2 regions of the Providencia sp. Marseille-Q8014 genome follow, and region 1 is predicted to be linked to the other one. Evidence: predicted binding sites of a transcription regulator. Region 1 holds the regulator's gene; the other holds the start of a gene.
The links. Region 1 encodes LexA, which represses DNA repair genes until DNA is damaged. Its sites were predicted from a motif close to TNCTGTATGTACATACAGNA; they were not measured.

Region 1 (8,938 bases):
ATCTGCTGTCAGCTTTTTACCAACCTCTGGTTTTCCTGAAGTGAGACCGGAGATGGTCACGGCTTTCACGACACTACCATTCACTGTTGTAATTCCGCTACCGTCCGGTAGCTTGGTTCCTTTAATATCTAGGTAGGTTTTCGCTCCCACGGGTTTGCTCTCTGCGGGATCGGTAGCATTTGGATCAGTGTGCGCAATTGCTTTGACTGTGATAGTTTTCCCCAGCAACTTATTTGTCAGTATTAGCTTGTCACTGGTCTCGCTTGGAATCGTTGTTCCGTCTGCAAGCCACTCATAGCTAATGGTGACTTTATCGCCATCTGCATCGTCGAACGCAAAGCCTGAAGCCTCCAAAGTGTCATTTTCTCCTAACACATTGTCACCGTTTTTGTCATTGGCTTTGATTTGCCCATCTGTTTTCAGAACTGGCGCATGACCGATAACCGATTTTGTCGCGGGGGAGGTCACCGAGACAGGAGTAGTCGTGAAGGCTGCGAGTACAGGCGTACTGACAGCCATGCTCAGAACTGCACCCGTTATCAGGAGAGCGAGTTTGCCTTTGCCTGCTATTAGGTTTGGTTGCTGATTTTTGTTCATCTGATTGTTACCTCATATTTTTAAATGCCCGATGGGCGTATTTATTGTGCCGTTACTCGCAGTCTGCGCTTTTGCATCTCTGTCGTGACGGTATACGTAATGGCTGTCGCGCCACTTATAGGCTGATACTGTCCTGACCCTTGAGTTGTCTCTACTTCCCACTGCCACGCGGTTGGCAAAATACAGTTATCTTGGCAGTCTGGGGTGGCAGTCAGGACATCACCAACCACAGGATGCCCTGTCATGGCGGTACCGTTTCGAAATATCTGTATCCCCACGGGGGCTGCCATCACTTCTACTGTCGTCGACGCGATACTGATACCATCTACCTGTGGGGTCAGGGTAAGAGTGCCGGGAAGCTTTCCAGCTGTTATGGTGGTGGTGTAAACACCGGGAGCCGTTTCTTTCAATGCCGCCAACTTAATACCACTTTGCGAAGGCGACAGGGATGGCCCATCTTTCTTTGTTTTGAAGGTAAATGGCAACTGAATAGAAGAAGCTAGCCCCGTTACCGGTGCGTTTTGTTCATCTCGCATCGTCAGAGTCAATATTTCGGATTGAGCGATATTCAGTGAATCTGACCCCACTGTTAGACGTGAGTAGCGGTTAGAAAGCCCAGCGTCCACGATGATCGTGACATAGACCGGTTTTGACGCATTTCCCTTTCCATCCCATGCGCTGGCACTCAGGGTATAGGTATTCGTTGACCCCGCTTGCCAAGCTGGTAGGCGTATCTGCCAAGCAGTCAGACTTTTGCCAGCAGACTGCACTTTCCCGCCTTTGGATGAGAATGCGCTAAGCATTCCCCATTCCACGCGTTCAGCGCCGTATTTTGCGTTCAGAATGGCGTTAACTAACTGCTGGCTAGCGCCACGGCCGCGGATGACCTGTGGCAGTATCAGACTGATAAGTTCCTGTTTACGGTATTCGAGCACGATGTTGTTATTGCGCTCTACCAGTGCCATACGGTTGCCTGAGAGCGTGCGTAGATTCGCTACTGCGGCAGATGACACTTGATCTTTCCAAGGCACGCCTAATGAATAGGTCAGTTTTGCTTGCAGCTGAAGTTCATCGCTCCCGTTTCCTTTACGCCAGTCAGCGCCGAGGGTGACCAATGGGAAAGGGGTATAGTTCACTCCCACCGTGATCGCTTTTGGAGTCTGACTACGCGTATCCTTATCTTTCAGCGCCACTTCATCCCCGAAATATTGTTCATATTTCAGTTTGCCGCCAAGCTGTGGATAAGACGGTAACCAGCCACTGGCGGTCATATCAAACCCATTGGCTGGTCGTTCATCATAGTCGTCAAAATCCCGTGACTGATGCCAGTTGCTGAGTCGTAGATAACCATTAGCAGAGAAACGTAGGTAATCGGACGACAACTCTCCCCCGATACCGGCTCGACGGTTATTACCAGTAATATCGATGTCATAAAAGGTGTTTACACCATACATCCATTGGTCATTGAATCGACGAACTCCACCCCCTAAGTTTAGCGTGGTGCGCTCATCAAGGTTTCGCCCACCGAACTGGGTGAAGACGAGCCAATCCGGGTTTTGATACAGGGGGAGCAGCATGTCAGCAGATAGGGTGCTCTGTGACAGTTTGTCTCCCGGCTGCACACCAATCTGTGCAGTGCCATACTGATTCAGCCAGTTTTCTACGGTTGATGAGGCTTTGGTAACGGCCATATTTTTGGCTTGTCTGGAAAGATACTCGTTAGGACTTTGTGTGTTCATAGACTCAAAAAAGTCGGGAGCAGTACGAGACAACCAGTTCTGTATTTCATGATCTTGTTGGTCAGCCTGCTCTTTTGTTGTCGCTTTTTTGTTAGCTGCCTTTATTGCGTGTGTGCTTGGAACATCAATTTCATCTCCTGCCGATAGCTGTTCAAAAGCGCGGGGAAACTGACGCATTTGATTCAGGGTTTTCAGTTCCTCCACAGTCAGATCATACTGATGAGCCACGCTGTAAACGGTCTCTCCTGCTCGCAAATAGTAAGGTTTCACTTCCACCTCACCCACAAAGTCCGTCGCAAATACTGTCGCTGCGGGCATGATGGAGACGGACAGTAAAACGGGAAGTAATAAGTGCCTCTGAGATGATTTGATACTGTGATGGTTAATACCAAAAATCATTGATCTATTCCTTTTATTCCTTCCTTTAGGAAGGTATTTCCATTGCGGATAGCTGGGTAATAAATGCTAATTACCTTACTTAGAGAGATCAGTTATTAGGTTATTTCAACAATAACGATAGCTGAACGCTCCAGAGTGCTAAACACCAATAATAAAGTGCGATAGGCAGATATTGAGTTGTGTATCTATAATTGATTGCTATATAAGTCTGTGCTTTATTTGGTTTGTGGATATTAAAACCTGACTCAATATTGCTGTCTCGTTTTGACGTGTAATGTATATATTCAGGCTAATAATGAGAACGTACTTGTTTGGATTAAATAGGAAGTCAGAAACGGTGGGATGAATTAAGGAAGGGGAATGTATTATCAATTAAGATCACTTTTTTATACTCGTCATATTCCAAGCCGCGTATTATTAGCTATGTTCATTTGCACTAATCAATTCACAACCTCTTAGCCAATGTGTCTTTAGGTGATTGACGTTTTCTTCTATTAATTCAAAATCACGTCGCGATATGTTGAATTCGTTTTCTGTCAGGAATATTGAACCTTAAAATAATAGGGACTCATTCAGAAACGGTAAGAACGCTTATCGTCAGCACCTTCAACAAGTGACATATTCCTATTTAAGTGGGTCTTGATGAAGCGGTATGTGATTTTGGGCTAAGTCGGTATAGCTGACGGGATGGATACAAATAAGGGGGAATGTTAGACGCATTCCCCCTTAGTTTAGGGTTGTAGAGTAAACTAACTAATCTTCTTTTGCGGGGTCTTTCTCAGCAGAACGCTCTTCTGGCTGGCTGACGCTTTCGATAGTTAAACGTATTTCTGGCGACATTAAACGTGAAATAACAGAATACAGTTTTTTCGCGTTGGCCGTAAAAATGTCGTTTTCATCGTTATCGATATAGCCTTCTTCTCGGAGTGTTTCCACTAAAGTTGAAAAGACAGCTTTGTCAAAGAACTCCGGTGCATTAATGCCATGCAGCACAGAAAGTCGCTGAGCAAGCATGCGGCTTTCTTTCTCTAAGGTATTACGGCTAATTTCAGGGCTCGCATTGAGTAGAGAAAGCGTAATCGCATAGCGTTGTAATGTCTCACGGACACCTGCGGCGAGTAGCTGCAACGGTCGAATACGACGAGGATTGAGTACCACGACGCCGTCTTCTTTCACGCATACCAACTGTTGATGGTTGAGTTCATCAATTAAAGTATTAACGACCTCTATCAAAGATTCGTTATCAAAGCGCATAAATAGTTCCGCTTTGAGGAACGGGTAAATTTGCCCAACCTGATAGTGGATATCTTGGCGACTGATGCGCTCATGGTGTAGCACAATACTTGATATCAGTGATGGTAAGACCAAAAGGTGATGGATATTATTGCGATAATAGGTCATTAAAACAGCATTTTCACGAGGCAGAATAATAATATCCCCCATGCTATCTTTTTCGACTTCAAATTTATCCATCTGCAAAGCATGTTCTAACAATTGCTCGGCGGTTTTATTGGGTGTCGTTGTATCCGCAGTATAAGGAACATTACGTAATAATTGCAGGTAACATTCGACTTGCTCAATCAGTTGTTCACGCGTTAGAGAGCGTTGACGTGAAGCCAGTAGTGCCGTTGAACAAAGGTTAATCGCATTGGCAGCCGCTGCGTTATTGATATTCACCATAATATTATCGGCCAAACCACTCACAACAGGGTTTAACCAACTTGGTCTTTGAGGCTCAATAGGATCGATAGAATCACGCCAATGAGGCACATGTTTCGTTAAATACTGTGTTAACGAAATCGGCTGGCCAAAATTAACGTAGCCTTGACCTAAATTACGTAATTTACGCAGGCCTCGTACCATCGAAAAGAAGCCTTCCTTCTCCTTTTCAGCACCTCGTAGCTCTTTTGCATAGGTCCCTACCTCCATGACATGTTCATAACCAATATAAATCGGTACGATAGTAATAGGGCGAGAGTCACCACGTAGCATGGCCTGTAGTGTCATCGACAGTGTGCCTGTTTTGGGTTGCAACAAGCGACCTGTGCGAGAGCGTCCACCTTCAACAAAGTATTCAATGGAATAACCCCGTGCAAACAGCTCACTGAGATATTCACGAAATACGGTCGAATAAAGTTTGTTTCCTTTAAACGTACGGCGTATAAAGAAAGCGCCTAAATGGCGGAAAATTGGACCTGCTGGCCAAAAGTTTAAGTTGATACCTGCCGCGATATGAGGGGGGACCAACCCTTGATGATACAGAACATAAGAAAGCAATAAGTAATCCATATGACTACGATGTGATGGCACATACACAATTTCATGGCCATCTTGCGCTAACTGACGAACGCGTTCCGCATGCTGAACATTGATCCCTTGATATAAACGGTTCCAAGTCCAGCCTAATACTCTATCCGTCAAGCGTATTGCTTCATAAGAGAAGTTAGCCGCAATTTCTTCCATCATATTGACGGCATTTTGCTGTGCTTTCTTCAGTGGAATTTTTTTACTACGTGCTTCATCTTCAACCGCTTTTTCAATCGCTTTTGAGGTTAATAGCTTATTGAAAAGATCTTGGCGGGCAGGCAGTTTCGGACCAACCGCCGCGAGGCGTTGACGTGAATAATGGATACGGGCAACACGTGCTAGTTTATTCGCAATAATCGTATCGGTACCATGCTCTTGCGCCATCACTCCCATGGATACGGTTGGCGAAAAACGGACAAAACTATCTCGCCCAAGCCAAATCACGGCAAAGAATTTTTGGATACCGTTGAGTAAGCGTAAGGGGGGAGCCGGTGTATGGCCTTCTCGTCCAGGTGCACGACCAAACATCACGGATGCAGGTAGCATTTGAATATCGAGATTCGGATTACTACGATGCAAGTCTAGGTATGCATGGAATATTCTTACTGACTCTTTACGTGGGTTTGGTGAGTAGTAGCGAAAGACTCTCGGACCATCATCAATGAAGACATAGGCCGGTAATTTAGTGCCATTAATGTCATTATCGACCAACGGGTCAGGTAGACCGATCGATAAGCATTGGTGACGTAATGTTAAAAGGTCAGACTTGGAATGATAAGGCAACACGTATAACGTGGGCCGGCTGGTGTCCAATTCCAGTTCTGATATCGGGTCTGTTGGAACGAGTTTACTCTTTACCAGTAATTTAAGTGGTAAATTCAACGTGTTGTAATATATTTTACGCCATAGTGACATAAATGATTATAGCCTCTTGTTAACAATGCTTCGCAAGCATACCAGAAATCAACTGGCAAATGATTAACTTTGACCGCAAAAAATGATTATTGTTTGTAATTTTGAGGAATAAATATGGCGAACCAAACTAAGGGATTGACTCGTGTAATAAAGGCTGCGGGGTATTCCCTTAAAGGATTAAAGGCGGCTTGGATTAATGAAGCGGCCTTTCGGCAGGAATCTGTTGCGGCATTGATTGCCGTCATTATCGCGCTGTGGTTGGATGTGAGTTATATCGATCGATTATTGTTGATCAGTTCTGTTGTGCTGGTGGCGATTGTTGAATTACTGAATAGTGCAATTGAAGCGGTGGTTGATCGCGTGGGCAGTGAATATCATGAATTGTCTGGTCGAGCTAAAGATATCGGTTCTGCCGCGGTGTTTGTGACCATTGGACTCGCGTTGGTTATTTGGGCAACCGTTTTATGGCAACACTATTTTGCTGGCTAATGTAGAAATTGTCGCAAATCGATAAATCCTTGATGAGCTTTCAACAAATATGGCACTTCAGTGATTTAAGTGTTTCAAAACTTCATTTACCTGTATATACTCACAGTCTGACTGTATAAACAAACAGGGGAACGAGATGAAAGCACTGACGGCTAGACAACAGCAGGTTTATGATCTGGTGCGCGATCACATTTCTCAGACGGGTATGCCACCTACACGCGCTGAAATAGCAGCAAGCCTTGGTTTTCGTTCGCCTAATGCGGCAGAAGAGCACCTTAAAGCCTTGGCACGTAAAGGGGTCATTGAGATTGTTTCAGGGGCTTCTCGTGGTATCCGTTTACTACTTGAAGAAGAAAATGATGCTGAAGTTCAGGGGCTTCCTTTGATTGGACGTGTTGCTGCTGGCGAACCTCTATTGGCTCAAGAGCACATTGAAAGTCATTATCAAGTGGATCCTGCTCTATTTAAGCCCCATGCTGATTTTTTATTACGTGTTAATGGTATGTCAATGAAGGACATTGGGATTATGGATGGCGACCTTTTAGCTGTGCATAAAACACAAGATGTCCGTAATGGGCAAGTGGTTGTTGCACGTATTGAAGATGAAGTGACTGTGAAACGCTTTAAGCAGCAAGGTAACCGTGTTGAGTTAATCGCTGAAAATGCAGAATTTGCTCCGATTATTGTTGATCTGCGTCAGCAGAATTTTACAATTGAAGGGCTAGCGGTTGGCGTGATCCGTAATGGTGACTGGTGCTAATGTTAGCGCCATAAAATACCCTCAAAAATATTGCTGGCAGATTTACTATGTATCTATTTTAGGAGTCTGCCTGCGATACCTTTCTTTTACTCATTAGTGAGTTTATCTGTGCACCCGACTTATTAAGAGACATAAAATATTACACTCTACTATAGTGTGTTTTGTCTATTTTATTGTCTTAGTGATTACTTTTTCTTTGTCTTAATAGGTTGTTCATGGTCATGATGACAATGCTCATGGTCTTTACAGCTAGCTAACTCACTGCATACTCGGCATAAACCATGGTTCTCAACGACGGTATGACGGAGTTGAAATTGATTTTGATTAGCTAAATCTAAAATAGCAGCTTCTATGGTTCCGCAATCACTTTCTGCTACGCCACCGCAATGATCACAAATCAACATGACTGAGATATGGCTAGGATTGTCAAAGTGATGGCAGATAACATAGCTATTTGTCGATTCGATTTTATGAATAAAGCTCTGTTCCATTAAAAATTCAAGCGCACGATAGACTGTTGGTGGCTTGGCTTGAGGCTCGACTTCACGCAGCAAATCGAGCAGGTCATAAGCACTTATTGCACCGTGTTGTTGCGCTATTAGCCGTAGAACGGTTTCCCGCTGAGGCGTTAGCCTAACACCTCTTGATTGGCAAATTCTTTCGGCCATCACTAGCAGCTTATCCTCACTCATTATTTTCATGGTCGTTGACCCCACAGCAAAAATCCCAATGATAGTGAAGACAAGTTTACCATAACTTTATGATACATAGAGACTGAAATGAGAATGAATAAAAAGTGAGGCTTAGAAAAAAGCGTATTAGGAAAAAATCACAACCATTTAATATTCAAATAAATAAATCACATCTCACAATATACGTTAATATTGTATTTTAAGCATGTTACTAAAAGTGAGTGAAATAGGGTTATAAATGGCACCATTATACTCTGGTGCAATAAGTAATTTATTATCACGATAAAAACAAAACCAATACAAAATAATAACAATTAAAATGTAACTTTAAATTTAAAAAGTAACCTTCAGTAACACATTTCAATTGGGAGTTTTCTTATCTAAATTTTTCCCTATAGATTTTTATTTTGTTTTTATTGCTTTTTTATTTTTTAATTCTTATTTTTTGTTTTTAATCTATTGATGTCATTGTTTTTTGCTGTTACTGCGTGTTTCCTTATAAAAAAACGACTTTCTTTTTAGAAAAAATTATTAAGTTTTTATAAATACAAACTTACATTTTTATATATATTTTTCTAATTATTACTACTTTTAGGAGTTGGTGCTGCCTTTTTTAATGGTTGAAAACTGAAAATAAGAAAATAACAACATAATTGACTGTCCGTGTTTCGTATTCCGGTTAATTTTGACAAAAAATATCGTGTGTGTAGGATTGTCTATAGAAAATATGGGTCATCAAAGTATGGGTAATCCAGTTCTGTTTGAGTTTTGTGGAATATATATTGATTATTTACTTCAACGTTGAAAAAGGTTGGAGAAAAAAGGATTTTACCTCATTAAATATTCCATGTTTAAAGTAACAAATTGAATATTTCAATTTTTTCTTTTTATAAAAATAAATTAAATGAATTAATTTATTTATTTTAAAAAAATCTCTTCCTAAAAGGTTCTAGTGGAATAAGGAAATTTTCACTAATGCTAATTCTAATCGAAAATGAGCTTATGGGTTCATTTCTTTAGAGTTTATCGGGATAGAGAAT
Region 2 (8,938 bases), 2.1 Mb from region 1:
ACCATTTCAAAAAAGTGCAAGAAAGACGATGAATGCGGTAAAGAAAAAACTTATGAAGAGAAAGTACCGAAGACAGAGAGCTATGTTTTAGATGTTAATAAAGAGAGTCGTCGTCAAGAATATGTTCGTTGTATGAAACGTAAAGGCTGGCAAGAAAAAAACGATTATTTTTGGCAGTCGTAAACGTTTCTTGCATTATCAGTCGTAAACTTTTCTTGCATTATAAAGTGTAGGTTCAGTGAAGTTTATCACAAAGCCCTCATCATCATTAGGGCTTTAATTCTTATCGCTGTGGCAAGTGATCGTGTGTGACTATTTATAACGTTACATGGAGATTATCTCTGTCAGTGAAGTGGTATTTTATTATCGCTGCTGGAAACTGACTGGATAGGTGCATTGGAGGGATCTGATAATAGGAAAGCACGATTTCAGCTATGGCTATTATGACGTTATTTCCAGAAGCAATGACATCAATGGCTTTTGAAGACGAACACTTTTCTGACATAACAAAGTCATGGCAATTTCGGTTGGTGATATCAGAATCCTTTTATTACCCCTGTACGATGAGTCTTTGTCGTGACTGAATGAGTGTGCTTTATTAGGCGAGTTGCGCATAAAACGCCTCGTAGGTTCACAAGGCGTTTCAGCCGTTAAGTCGAAAAACCTTTTTTGACGCTATGAAGCGGTGAGATCTTTGATTTCCTCTGTTGCGGCATTTTTTTGGACAGATGCAATTCCTTTTAATGCAGCTTGCTTCGTCGAATACATCTCGCTACTTGCGATGATTTCATGATTTGCAGCTTTAAGAACAAAATAGTATGGCTGAGCCGTATCTTTTGTCGATTTTTTCAGTTCGAAATAACCCATGATTTGCTCCAACGGTTGTATAAAAATAGATACTCAAGTCTACACAATACTGTTTGTTGCTTATTAAGATTAGAAATAAATAAGGAAATTTACTAGTTTTAGACTAAATTTAATTAGGATAAAAAAAAGCCTCTATAAATAGAGGCAATTCGTAGGATTAATAGATCTACTTGTTATTTGCTTAAGATAACGAACATTTGCAAGAGATGCTATTTGATTCTGCGTATTAGTCTAAAAGGTAATACCTATGAGGTATTTTATCTTAAAAAACTATTGTGCTGGAGTCGTTGTAGCTGCATTGGCCGGTTGCGGTGCTGCACCTCGTTTCATGGGGGCATACTCAGGCATTTCTACAATGCTCATTTTAACCATGTAACGTTTACCTTCTGCCACTTTGGGTGCATCATTAGCAAGTTTTTTCAATGTTTCATTTGGGGTTGTTGTCTGTTGAGTCACACTGAATAGCATATTAGGGTGATTCCCCATATGGCTGCGTGGCACTTTATTATTAGGGCCATTAGCAGCAGCCGAAAATCCAATTGACATCAACATGATAGCAAGTAAACCAGAATTTAATTTTGTCATTGATATATCCTCTTATTTGCACTGATTTGAATAATCAATGAATTGGTTTTTTACCGCAATCGGTTTTACCTGCTTTGACTGAAGCTTCACAATTGCTGCACTTTTTCCATATTTTCTACTTATTTAGCCTCCTAACACAAATAGCAGAGTCAATTAAGGCTTTATTATGGGGTGTTAGTATAGCGAGATAGCATCACTTGTGCTGTAGGAAACAGAGTGACTGGCAGGTGAGAGAGTAATCGATTAGCATGTTGTATAACGAACAAAATGATAACAAAGTGAGTCATTATGTCTGATATCAATATGCCTTTTTCCGTGTTAGATCTTGCGCCTATCCCTCAAGGTGCTACCGCTAAGGAAGCCTTTTCTCATTCTCTCGATTTAGCCCAATTAGCTGAAAAACTCGGCTATCATCGATATTGGTTAGCGGAACATCATAATATGACTGGGATAGCAAGTGCTGCCACATCAGTGCTGATTGGCTATCTTGCTGCGAATACCACAAGGTTACGTGTAGGTTCGGGAGGCGTTATGCTACCTAACCATTCACCTCTGGTGATCGCTGAGCAATTTGGAACATTGAATACTTTATATCCAAATCGAATAGATTTAGGACTAGGGCGTGCTCCGGGAAGCGATCAACAGACCATGAGGGCACTACGTCGGCACATGAGTCAGGATATTGATAATTTTCCGCGAGATGTGGCTGAATTAGTCAATTGGTTTGATGCAATAGATCCTAACCCACCTGTTAGGCCTGTTCCCGGTTATGGCGAAAAAATTCCAGTTTGGTTATTAGGTTCAAGTTTATACAGCGCACAGCTTGCTGCTCAGATGGGCTTACCTTTCGCCTTTGCATCACATTTCGCACCTGATTTGTTACTACAGGCACTGCATGTATACCGTGAAAACTTTCAACCTTCAGCAAGGCTTGAAAAGCCTTATGCAATGGTTTGTATCAATATAATTGCAGCTGATACGGTGCGTGATGCTGAATTTTTATTTACATCAATGCAGCAAGCTTTTGTTATGTTGCGTAGAGGACAGCCTGCTCAATTGCCACCGCCTGTTCAAGATATGGATAAAATTTGGTCTCCAGCCGAGCAATTGGGTGTGCAGCAAGCCCTAGGGATGTCATTGGTAGGAGATAAGGCGAAAGTTCGTCATGGGATAGCGTCTATATTGCGGCAAACTCAGGCCGATGAAATCATGGTTAATGGGCAAATTTTTGACCATCAGGCTCGCTTATATTCATTTGAATTAGCAATGGAAGCCATGACAGAGTTAAGGGAAGAATAAACATATTAGCGTTTTTTTGCGTAGATAACGCTTTAACATCCGCAAAACAAAGAAATAGTCCTTGGAAGCCATTTAAATCCTCAACATAACCCATTCGGATTATGTTGATTGACGTTAGATAAACAGTCGATCTGAATATCATTCAGAGGCATCAAAGAAGAGGGGATGTGGCTAAAGGAGATGACCATTTTTCATTGTTATTCAATTAATCTATTGAGATGAATAAGCTCAATTTCTTCATCGAAGTAAGATGTATCATCAATGGATTCAAAGAGATAACCCAGAGTGACCTGGGTCATAGACGGTTAACACGCGATCTGTGGCAAGTGAGTTTCTAAAGGCGGAAGGCCATGGGCTGCTCGAGCTCGGTCACAAGCTTCATTGTGAACTCCTGATAACCATGATTGTTCAAACTCGCGGCAAGGCGTTGGTCGTTGTGTGTAAATTGAGCAAGAGACACATTCGCCAATGGTACCTGTCAATGCGGTGCAGCGCGTATTGTGTTTTTGGTTCGTCCCTTTCATTGCACTCATAAAGGGGGTGATCTGCTCAGTTAACTCTTGAGGGACTAACCCACCACCACTTTCACTCTCAGCCCAATAGAAAGAGACGCGAAAATAAGCGCAACATGCACCGCAACTTACACATGGGTTATTTTCAGGATCAGTTTTTAGTATATGAATATTGGTCATATATAAAATCACTAAAAAATATTGATGATGGTGACCCGCAGAACACGGGCTGACGTAACATAGGCAGATAGCCTAGAATCGTTACTCAGCCGCTATTATCTTACGTACTATTGACTATTGGCAAGGTATTTTAGAATTAAACACTGAAATTTATCGTTATCCATACGATAAATAAATTTAATTAAAGGCGTGAGATAAAAAAACACCCTGTCAGCCTAAGACTCACAGGGTGTGATTGTTATTTTACTAACCGAGCCCGATAGGACGGTGAGTAGTTAATCATGAGCGAAGATTAGACGTGTTTTAGTTCGCCATCCTCTTCCTGGTTATAAATTGTTTTGTTGGTTTCACCCATTAACTGACTGGTTACGGTACCCGCAGTCATTGAACCGCTCACGTTTAATGCGGTACGGCCCATATCAATCAATGGTTCAACGGAAATCAATAATGCCACAAGCGTGACGGGGAGACCCATCGCTGGCAATACAATTAATGCCGCAAATGTTGCACCACCACCAACACCCGCAACCCCAGCGGAACTGATTGTGACGATACCAACCAAGGTGGCAATCCATAGAGGATCAAATGGGTTAATTCCCATTGTTGGCGCAACCATTACCGCCAACATCGCAGGATAAATACCTGCACAACCGTTTTGGCCGATAGTGGCACCAAAGGAAGCGGAAAAGCTAGCGATAGACTCTGGCACACCAAAACGGCGAGTTTGCGTCTCAATATTTAATGGAATACTCGCTGCACTAGAACGGCTTGTGAAAGCGAACGTTAATACTGGACCTGCTTTTTTGAAAAATTTAATCGGGCTTAGGCCAGTTACCGCAATGAAAATACCGTGGATAATAAACATTAATCCGATTGCGACATAAGAGGCAATAACAAAAGTACCTAAGTTGATGATATCGGATAAGTTAGAGCTTGCGACAACTTTTATCATTAGTGCCATTACACCATACGGTGTTAAACGCATCACTAAACGAACCAGTTTCATCGCCCAAGCTTGTAACACATCGATAGCCGCTAATGCTTTCTCACCACGCTCTTGGTCATCTTTGAATAATTGTAAGGCAGCGACACCTAAGAAGGCTGCAAAAATCACGACGCTAATAATTGACGTTGGGCTAGCCCCAGTCAGATCAGCAAATGGATTTTTTGGAATAAAGGATAAAATTAACTGTGGAACAGCTAGATCGGATACTTTACCGACATAGTTATTTTGAATCGCATCAAGACGAGCGGTTTCTTGCTGGCCTTGAACCAAACCTTCGGCCGTTAAGCCAAACAGATTAGCCATCAAAATACCAATCAGTGCGGCAATGGCTGTCGTTAATAGTAATGTACCAATCGTTAAAAAACTAATTTTTCCTAAAGAGGAAGCCTTGTGTAGGCGTGCAACAGCGCTGAGTATTGAGGCAAATACCAATGGCATAATAACCATTTGTAATAATTGCACATAACCATTACCGACGATATTAAACCAGAGAATGGAATCCTTCAGCGTTTGGTGACCAGTACCATACACATAGTGTAGCGCTACACCATAAGCAACACCGAAAACCAAGCCTAATAAAACTTTTTTAGATAGACTCCAGCCCTTTGCCCCTAATTTTGCTAGCAGTATAAGCAGTGCTACAAAGATGAGCACATTAATTATTAAAGGAATATTCATTCCGAACTCCAATCGCAGTTTTTGAATTATGTTATTAGCACTGTAAACCTTAAAGGTTATAAGGGATTAGCTTATCCTAACAACTGGTTATATGTTAACAGTAGATAAAATACAATTCTTATAATGAAAAGTAATAACATATAAAGATTGATACTTACAGTATATTACAAAACGATTGATTAGGTAGGTAAGTATGTATCTATTTGATTATGAATATATTTTATAACGCTATCAAATTGTGAGTGCAGATCAAAGTTGTAGCCAGCAGGTAGAAGGCAAGCACAAACCGTCAATGCAATAGCAACAAAGCGCTCAGCCCGTTTATTTGACTTACTACGCAGTAGTGGCAGGCAAAAACGCAACGGCAGTGGCCATAGGAATGGCACTCCAGAAGGCGTTAGTATATCTGCAATTAAGTGGCTGATATAACCGAGTAAGAATGCTTGCAGTAAATCATTCGGGATAGCCCATTGTGATGGTAACCACTGGTAGCAGGCGATCATTAATAGTAGCCAAGCAATCAAGCTATGCGTGAATCCACGGTGTCCGCATAATTTAGAAATCGGTATTGATAAGATCCTTAATAGCCGCCCTGGAATAGAAGAAGGGTGATCGATATCTGGCAATAAGGCACCCAGCAGAACGCCTGGCACCATATGTAGCCAGTCACCTTGAGCAAGCTCAGTCGTGATTTCTAGCTTATGTGCCATTATTAATGAGGCGACAGAAAATAGCAGGTGCCCTTCAGCAGTCATGGTGGATAAATTACCATCTGTTTATCTATACAGTTAGGCGGGAAGTATAAAGTGTTTACAAGGAATATGATAGGTGAGTAGCGAAAAAAACGCTTATTTATTAGCGAATAACATCAGAGCTTTATACTTTTTCGTAATATCCCTATCAAAAAATGATAGGGATTAGATAAAAAAAGAAATGAATAAAAATTAACGCAAATGTTTTTCAGTTAATTCATTGAGTGAAGATAGCTTAACATCAGCGAGGCCCCAACGCGAGTCATTAAAATGTTGTTTATCGGGTACGACGATCGAGCGCATCCGTGCTGCTTTAGCGGCAATCATGCCATTAAAGGAATCTTCTAATGACACACAATGAATAGGCTTGGTGTCTAACAACGCTGCGGCATTCAGATAAACTTCTGGGTGTGGTTTGCTGTGAGGTAAATCAGCAGCAGAGACGACCGCAGAAAAATAATCGCGAATATCAAATAAGTTTAAGACTTTTTCCAGCATATAGAGTGGGGATGCTGAAGCGAGCGCGATATTGAGATCCATTGAACGGCACAGTTCAAGGGCATGATGCACACCAGGTAGGAGAGGTCGTTGTTCCTCAACTAATCCAATGACTCGGTCAATAATCATTTGCTCAACTTCTTTGAGGCTATGGCCTTGCCATGGAGAAGCGTGGTACCAAAGCTCTACAACATGGTCGATACGTAAACCGAGAGTATCAGGTAATTTATCGGCAATAGACAAGTCGATGCCTAACTGAGAAAACACCTCTCGCTCTCCCTGTGCCCAAAAAGGCTCAGAATCAATCAGCAAGCCATCCATATCAAAAATAACAGATTGGATGGTTAAATTATGGTACATGTCAAAACTCCATTCATGTATGTGTGACCTTGCCATGCTTCAATCCGTTGTATGCAGTGAAATGATGGATTGATTTCACTGGTCACTTGGTTAATGAGTGGCATACAACTTGAAATGCTTAGCCCTTTCGTGTGACGAGATATTGTAGCAAGTCATTACTTGATTATATATATCAGAACGGGGATCTTTGTTAATAGCCTTAATAAATAACAAGTTAAAAAATCTGAAAATAGTTGGAACACTATTATTCAGTGTTGTAAATTTGGTGGGTTTATGAAAATTCAGTTATGATTAGTTATAAAAAAAATTTTTTGAGGGTTAATAATGAATTACCAGACTGCAAGTTATGTCGCAATCGGCAAACGTATTCTCGGTTGGATTGTTTTTCTTGTAGCATTGCTTTCTACCTTAGCTTCACTCATCAAACTTGCAGCAATAAAAGGGCTGGAAGGTGAGGGAATTAACGCGGTCGCCAATGATTTTATTAAATTAATGGCTGAAATGACCCGTCAAAGTACACCATTTCTCAATCTGTTTTGGCATAACTCTCCCATTCCCCGAGTCTCTGAAGGGTTTGTCGGGGCGAATATCGGTTTTATAATCATTTTTATTTTTATCTTTGTTGGTATAGCGCTAAGTGCGTCGGGCCTACGAATGTATCGACAAATTAAGTTTATTCGTGAAAGTATTGAAGACCATGTGATTTTAGAAAAGGCGAAAGGTAACGACGTTTCGAAAGAGGAATTGGAAGCTAAGGTTACGATCCCTCGTCATACCATTTTTACTCAGTTCTTTATTCTGTATTTTTGGCCGATCGTGTTAGGTGTCGCAATTTATTTCGCGTTAAAATTTTTGAATTGGTAATCAGTCAGGCCCAGTCAAACAAAACTGGGCCAAAACACGTCGTTACTTTTCACCAAGTAACTCATCGGTAATCGTTCGAGCATGCAAGTAGCTCTTTTCAAGCCCAAATATGTTTGACTGACAAAGTAAATAGTACAGTTGATAAAGGGGCTGCCTATCGAGAAAACCGCTTGGTAATGGCCAAACACTTTGATAGCCATCTATAATCTGGATTGGTAATTCTTGATACAGCGGTAACATTGCGATATCACATTCTCTATCCCCCCAATAACAAGCGGGATCATATAAAATACCGTTTTGCTCCAAGGTAATAGCGCAATTGGCAGGCCATAAATCACCGTGTAACAATGAGGGTTGAGGCTGATGTCCTGCAAGGCGTTTTTTGACAATATCAACGATTTGTTGAATATCACCAAATACCATACCTTTTTCTGCTGCAAGTTGTAATTGTAGGCCAATGCGTTTTTCAGCAAAAAACGAGTTCCAACGCTTTTCCCATCCGTTTGGCTGAGTGATGGTCCCTAACATGGTGTCAAAGTCAAAACCATAACTAGGCTGCTCTTCCCATTGGTGAAGTTGTGCTAATTGTTGACCAAAGCGCCATGCATTGGTTGCATCAAATTTTTTCAACGGAAAATATTCGAGTAGCAGGAAGCTATGGTGTTTATTACTTCCGACGCCGTAGACTTTTGGCACGGTGATAGTATTGCTTTTGGCAAGCATCTCAAGCTGCTCAGCTTCTTGTTTAAACAAAGGCAAAAATTCACGCAGGTTCTGTTTGACGAAAATGGTATGTTCACCATAATCGATTTTCATCGTGTGATGAATGTCTCCTCCAGACAGGATCTCTTTGTTATGAAGTTCTGCTTCACCCAAGTGTTCGCTTAATAAACGATACATTGCTTGCCACATGACACACCTCGCTTTGCTTTGGTCTTCATTAACACAATTCTATAGCGACAGTTTAGGAATTAACAGCAATAATTATTTAAAAAGAAGAGCCTATCACGAAATTACCCAGTGATAACATTTGATGGAATATGGCTTTTTTGAAAATTTGTTGTAATTAAATAATCATTATGACGTTGATAAATCATCGTAATTAAATATTGAAATATGACAATAAATAGAGTGAATTAAATTTGAGTCGTAATAATGACATATTTTTAATTCTATTTGCCTATTAATAAAAATAATGGCTTATTGTTATTAATATTATTTGCTATATTTTTCTATGTATATAATTAAATAAAATTTAATCAAAATTAGATTGTAATTATTTGATGTTCATTATTTGTAATATTTTAAATTTAAAAGAGTAATGAAAATGAAAGAAA

Region 2: ACWPW6_RS11425 (metal-dependent hydrolase) is a predicted target of LexA. The motif match lies at 5,898-5,917, and genes of this name have one in related genera.

The regions. Positions count from the first base shown of each region.
Region 1 covers NZ_CBCOPT010000001.1:472,188-481,125, forward strand. Annotated here, with positions in the region: gene ACWPW6_RS02025 (ZirU family protein) at 1-597, opposite strand, end outside; gene ACWPW6_RS02030 (inverse autotransporter beta domain-containing protein) at 639-2,735, opposite strand; gene plsB (glycerol-3-phosphate 1-O-acyltransferase PlsB) at 3,489-5,957, opposite strand; gene ACWPW6_RS02040 (diacylglycerol kinase) at 6,072-6,446, shown strand; gene lexA (transcriptional repressor LexA) at 6,583-7,206, shown strand; gene zur (zinc uptake transcriptional repressor Zur) at 7,392-7,907, opposite strand.
Region 2 covers NZ_CBCOPT010000001.1:2,591,548-2,600,485, reverse strand. Annotated here, with positions in the region: gene ACWPW6_RS11455 (hypothetical protein) at 1-183, shown strand, start outside; gene ACWPW6_RS11450 (YegP family protein) at 676-867, opposite strand; gene ACWPW6_RS11445 (hypothetical protein) at 1,138-1,452, opposite strand; gene ACWPW6_RS11440 (luciferase-like monooxygenase) at 1,741-2,751, shown strand; gene ACWPW6_RS11435 (YkgJ family cysteine cluster protein) at 3,057-3,443, opposite strand; gene ACWPW6_RS11430 (L-cystine transporter) at 3,736-5,127, opposite strand; gene ACWPW6_RS11425 (metal-dependent hydrolase) at 5,307-5,882, opposite strand; gene hxpB (hexitol phosphatase HxpB) at 6,072-6,737, opposite strand; gene ACWPW6_RS11415 (YniB family protein) at 7,062-7,601, shown strand; gene ACWPW6_RS11410 (fructosamine kinase family protein) at 7,644-8,513, opposite strand; gene ACWPW6_RS11405 (FdhF/YdeP family oxidoreductase) at 8,929-8,938, shown strand, end outside.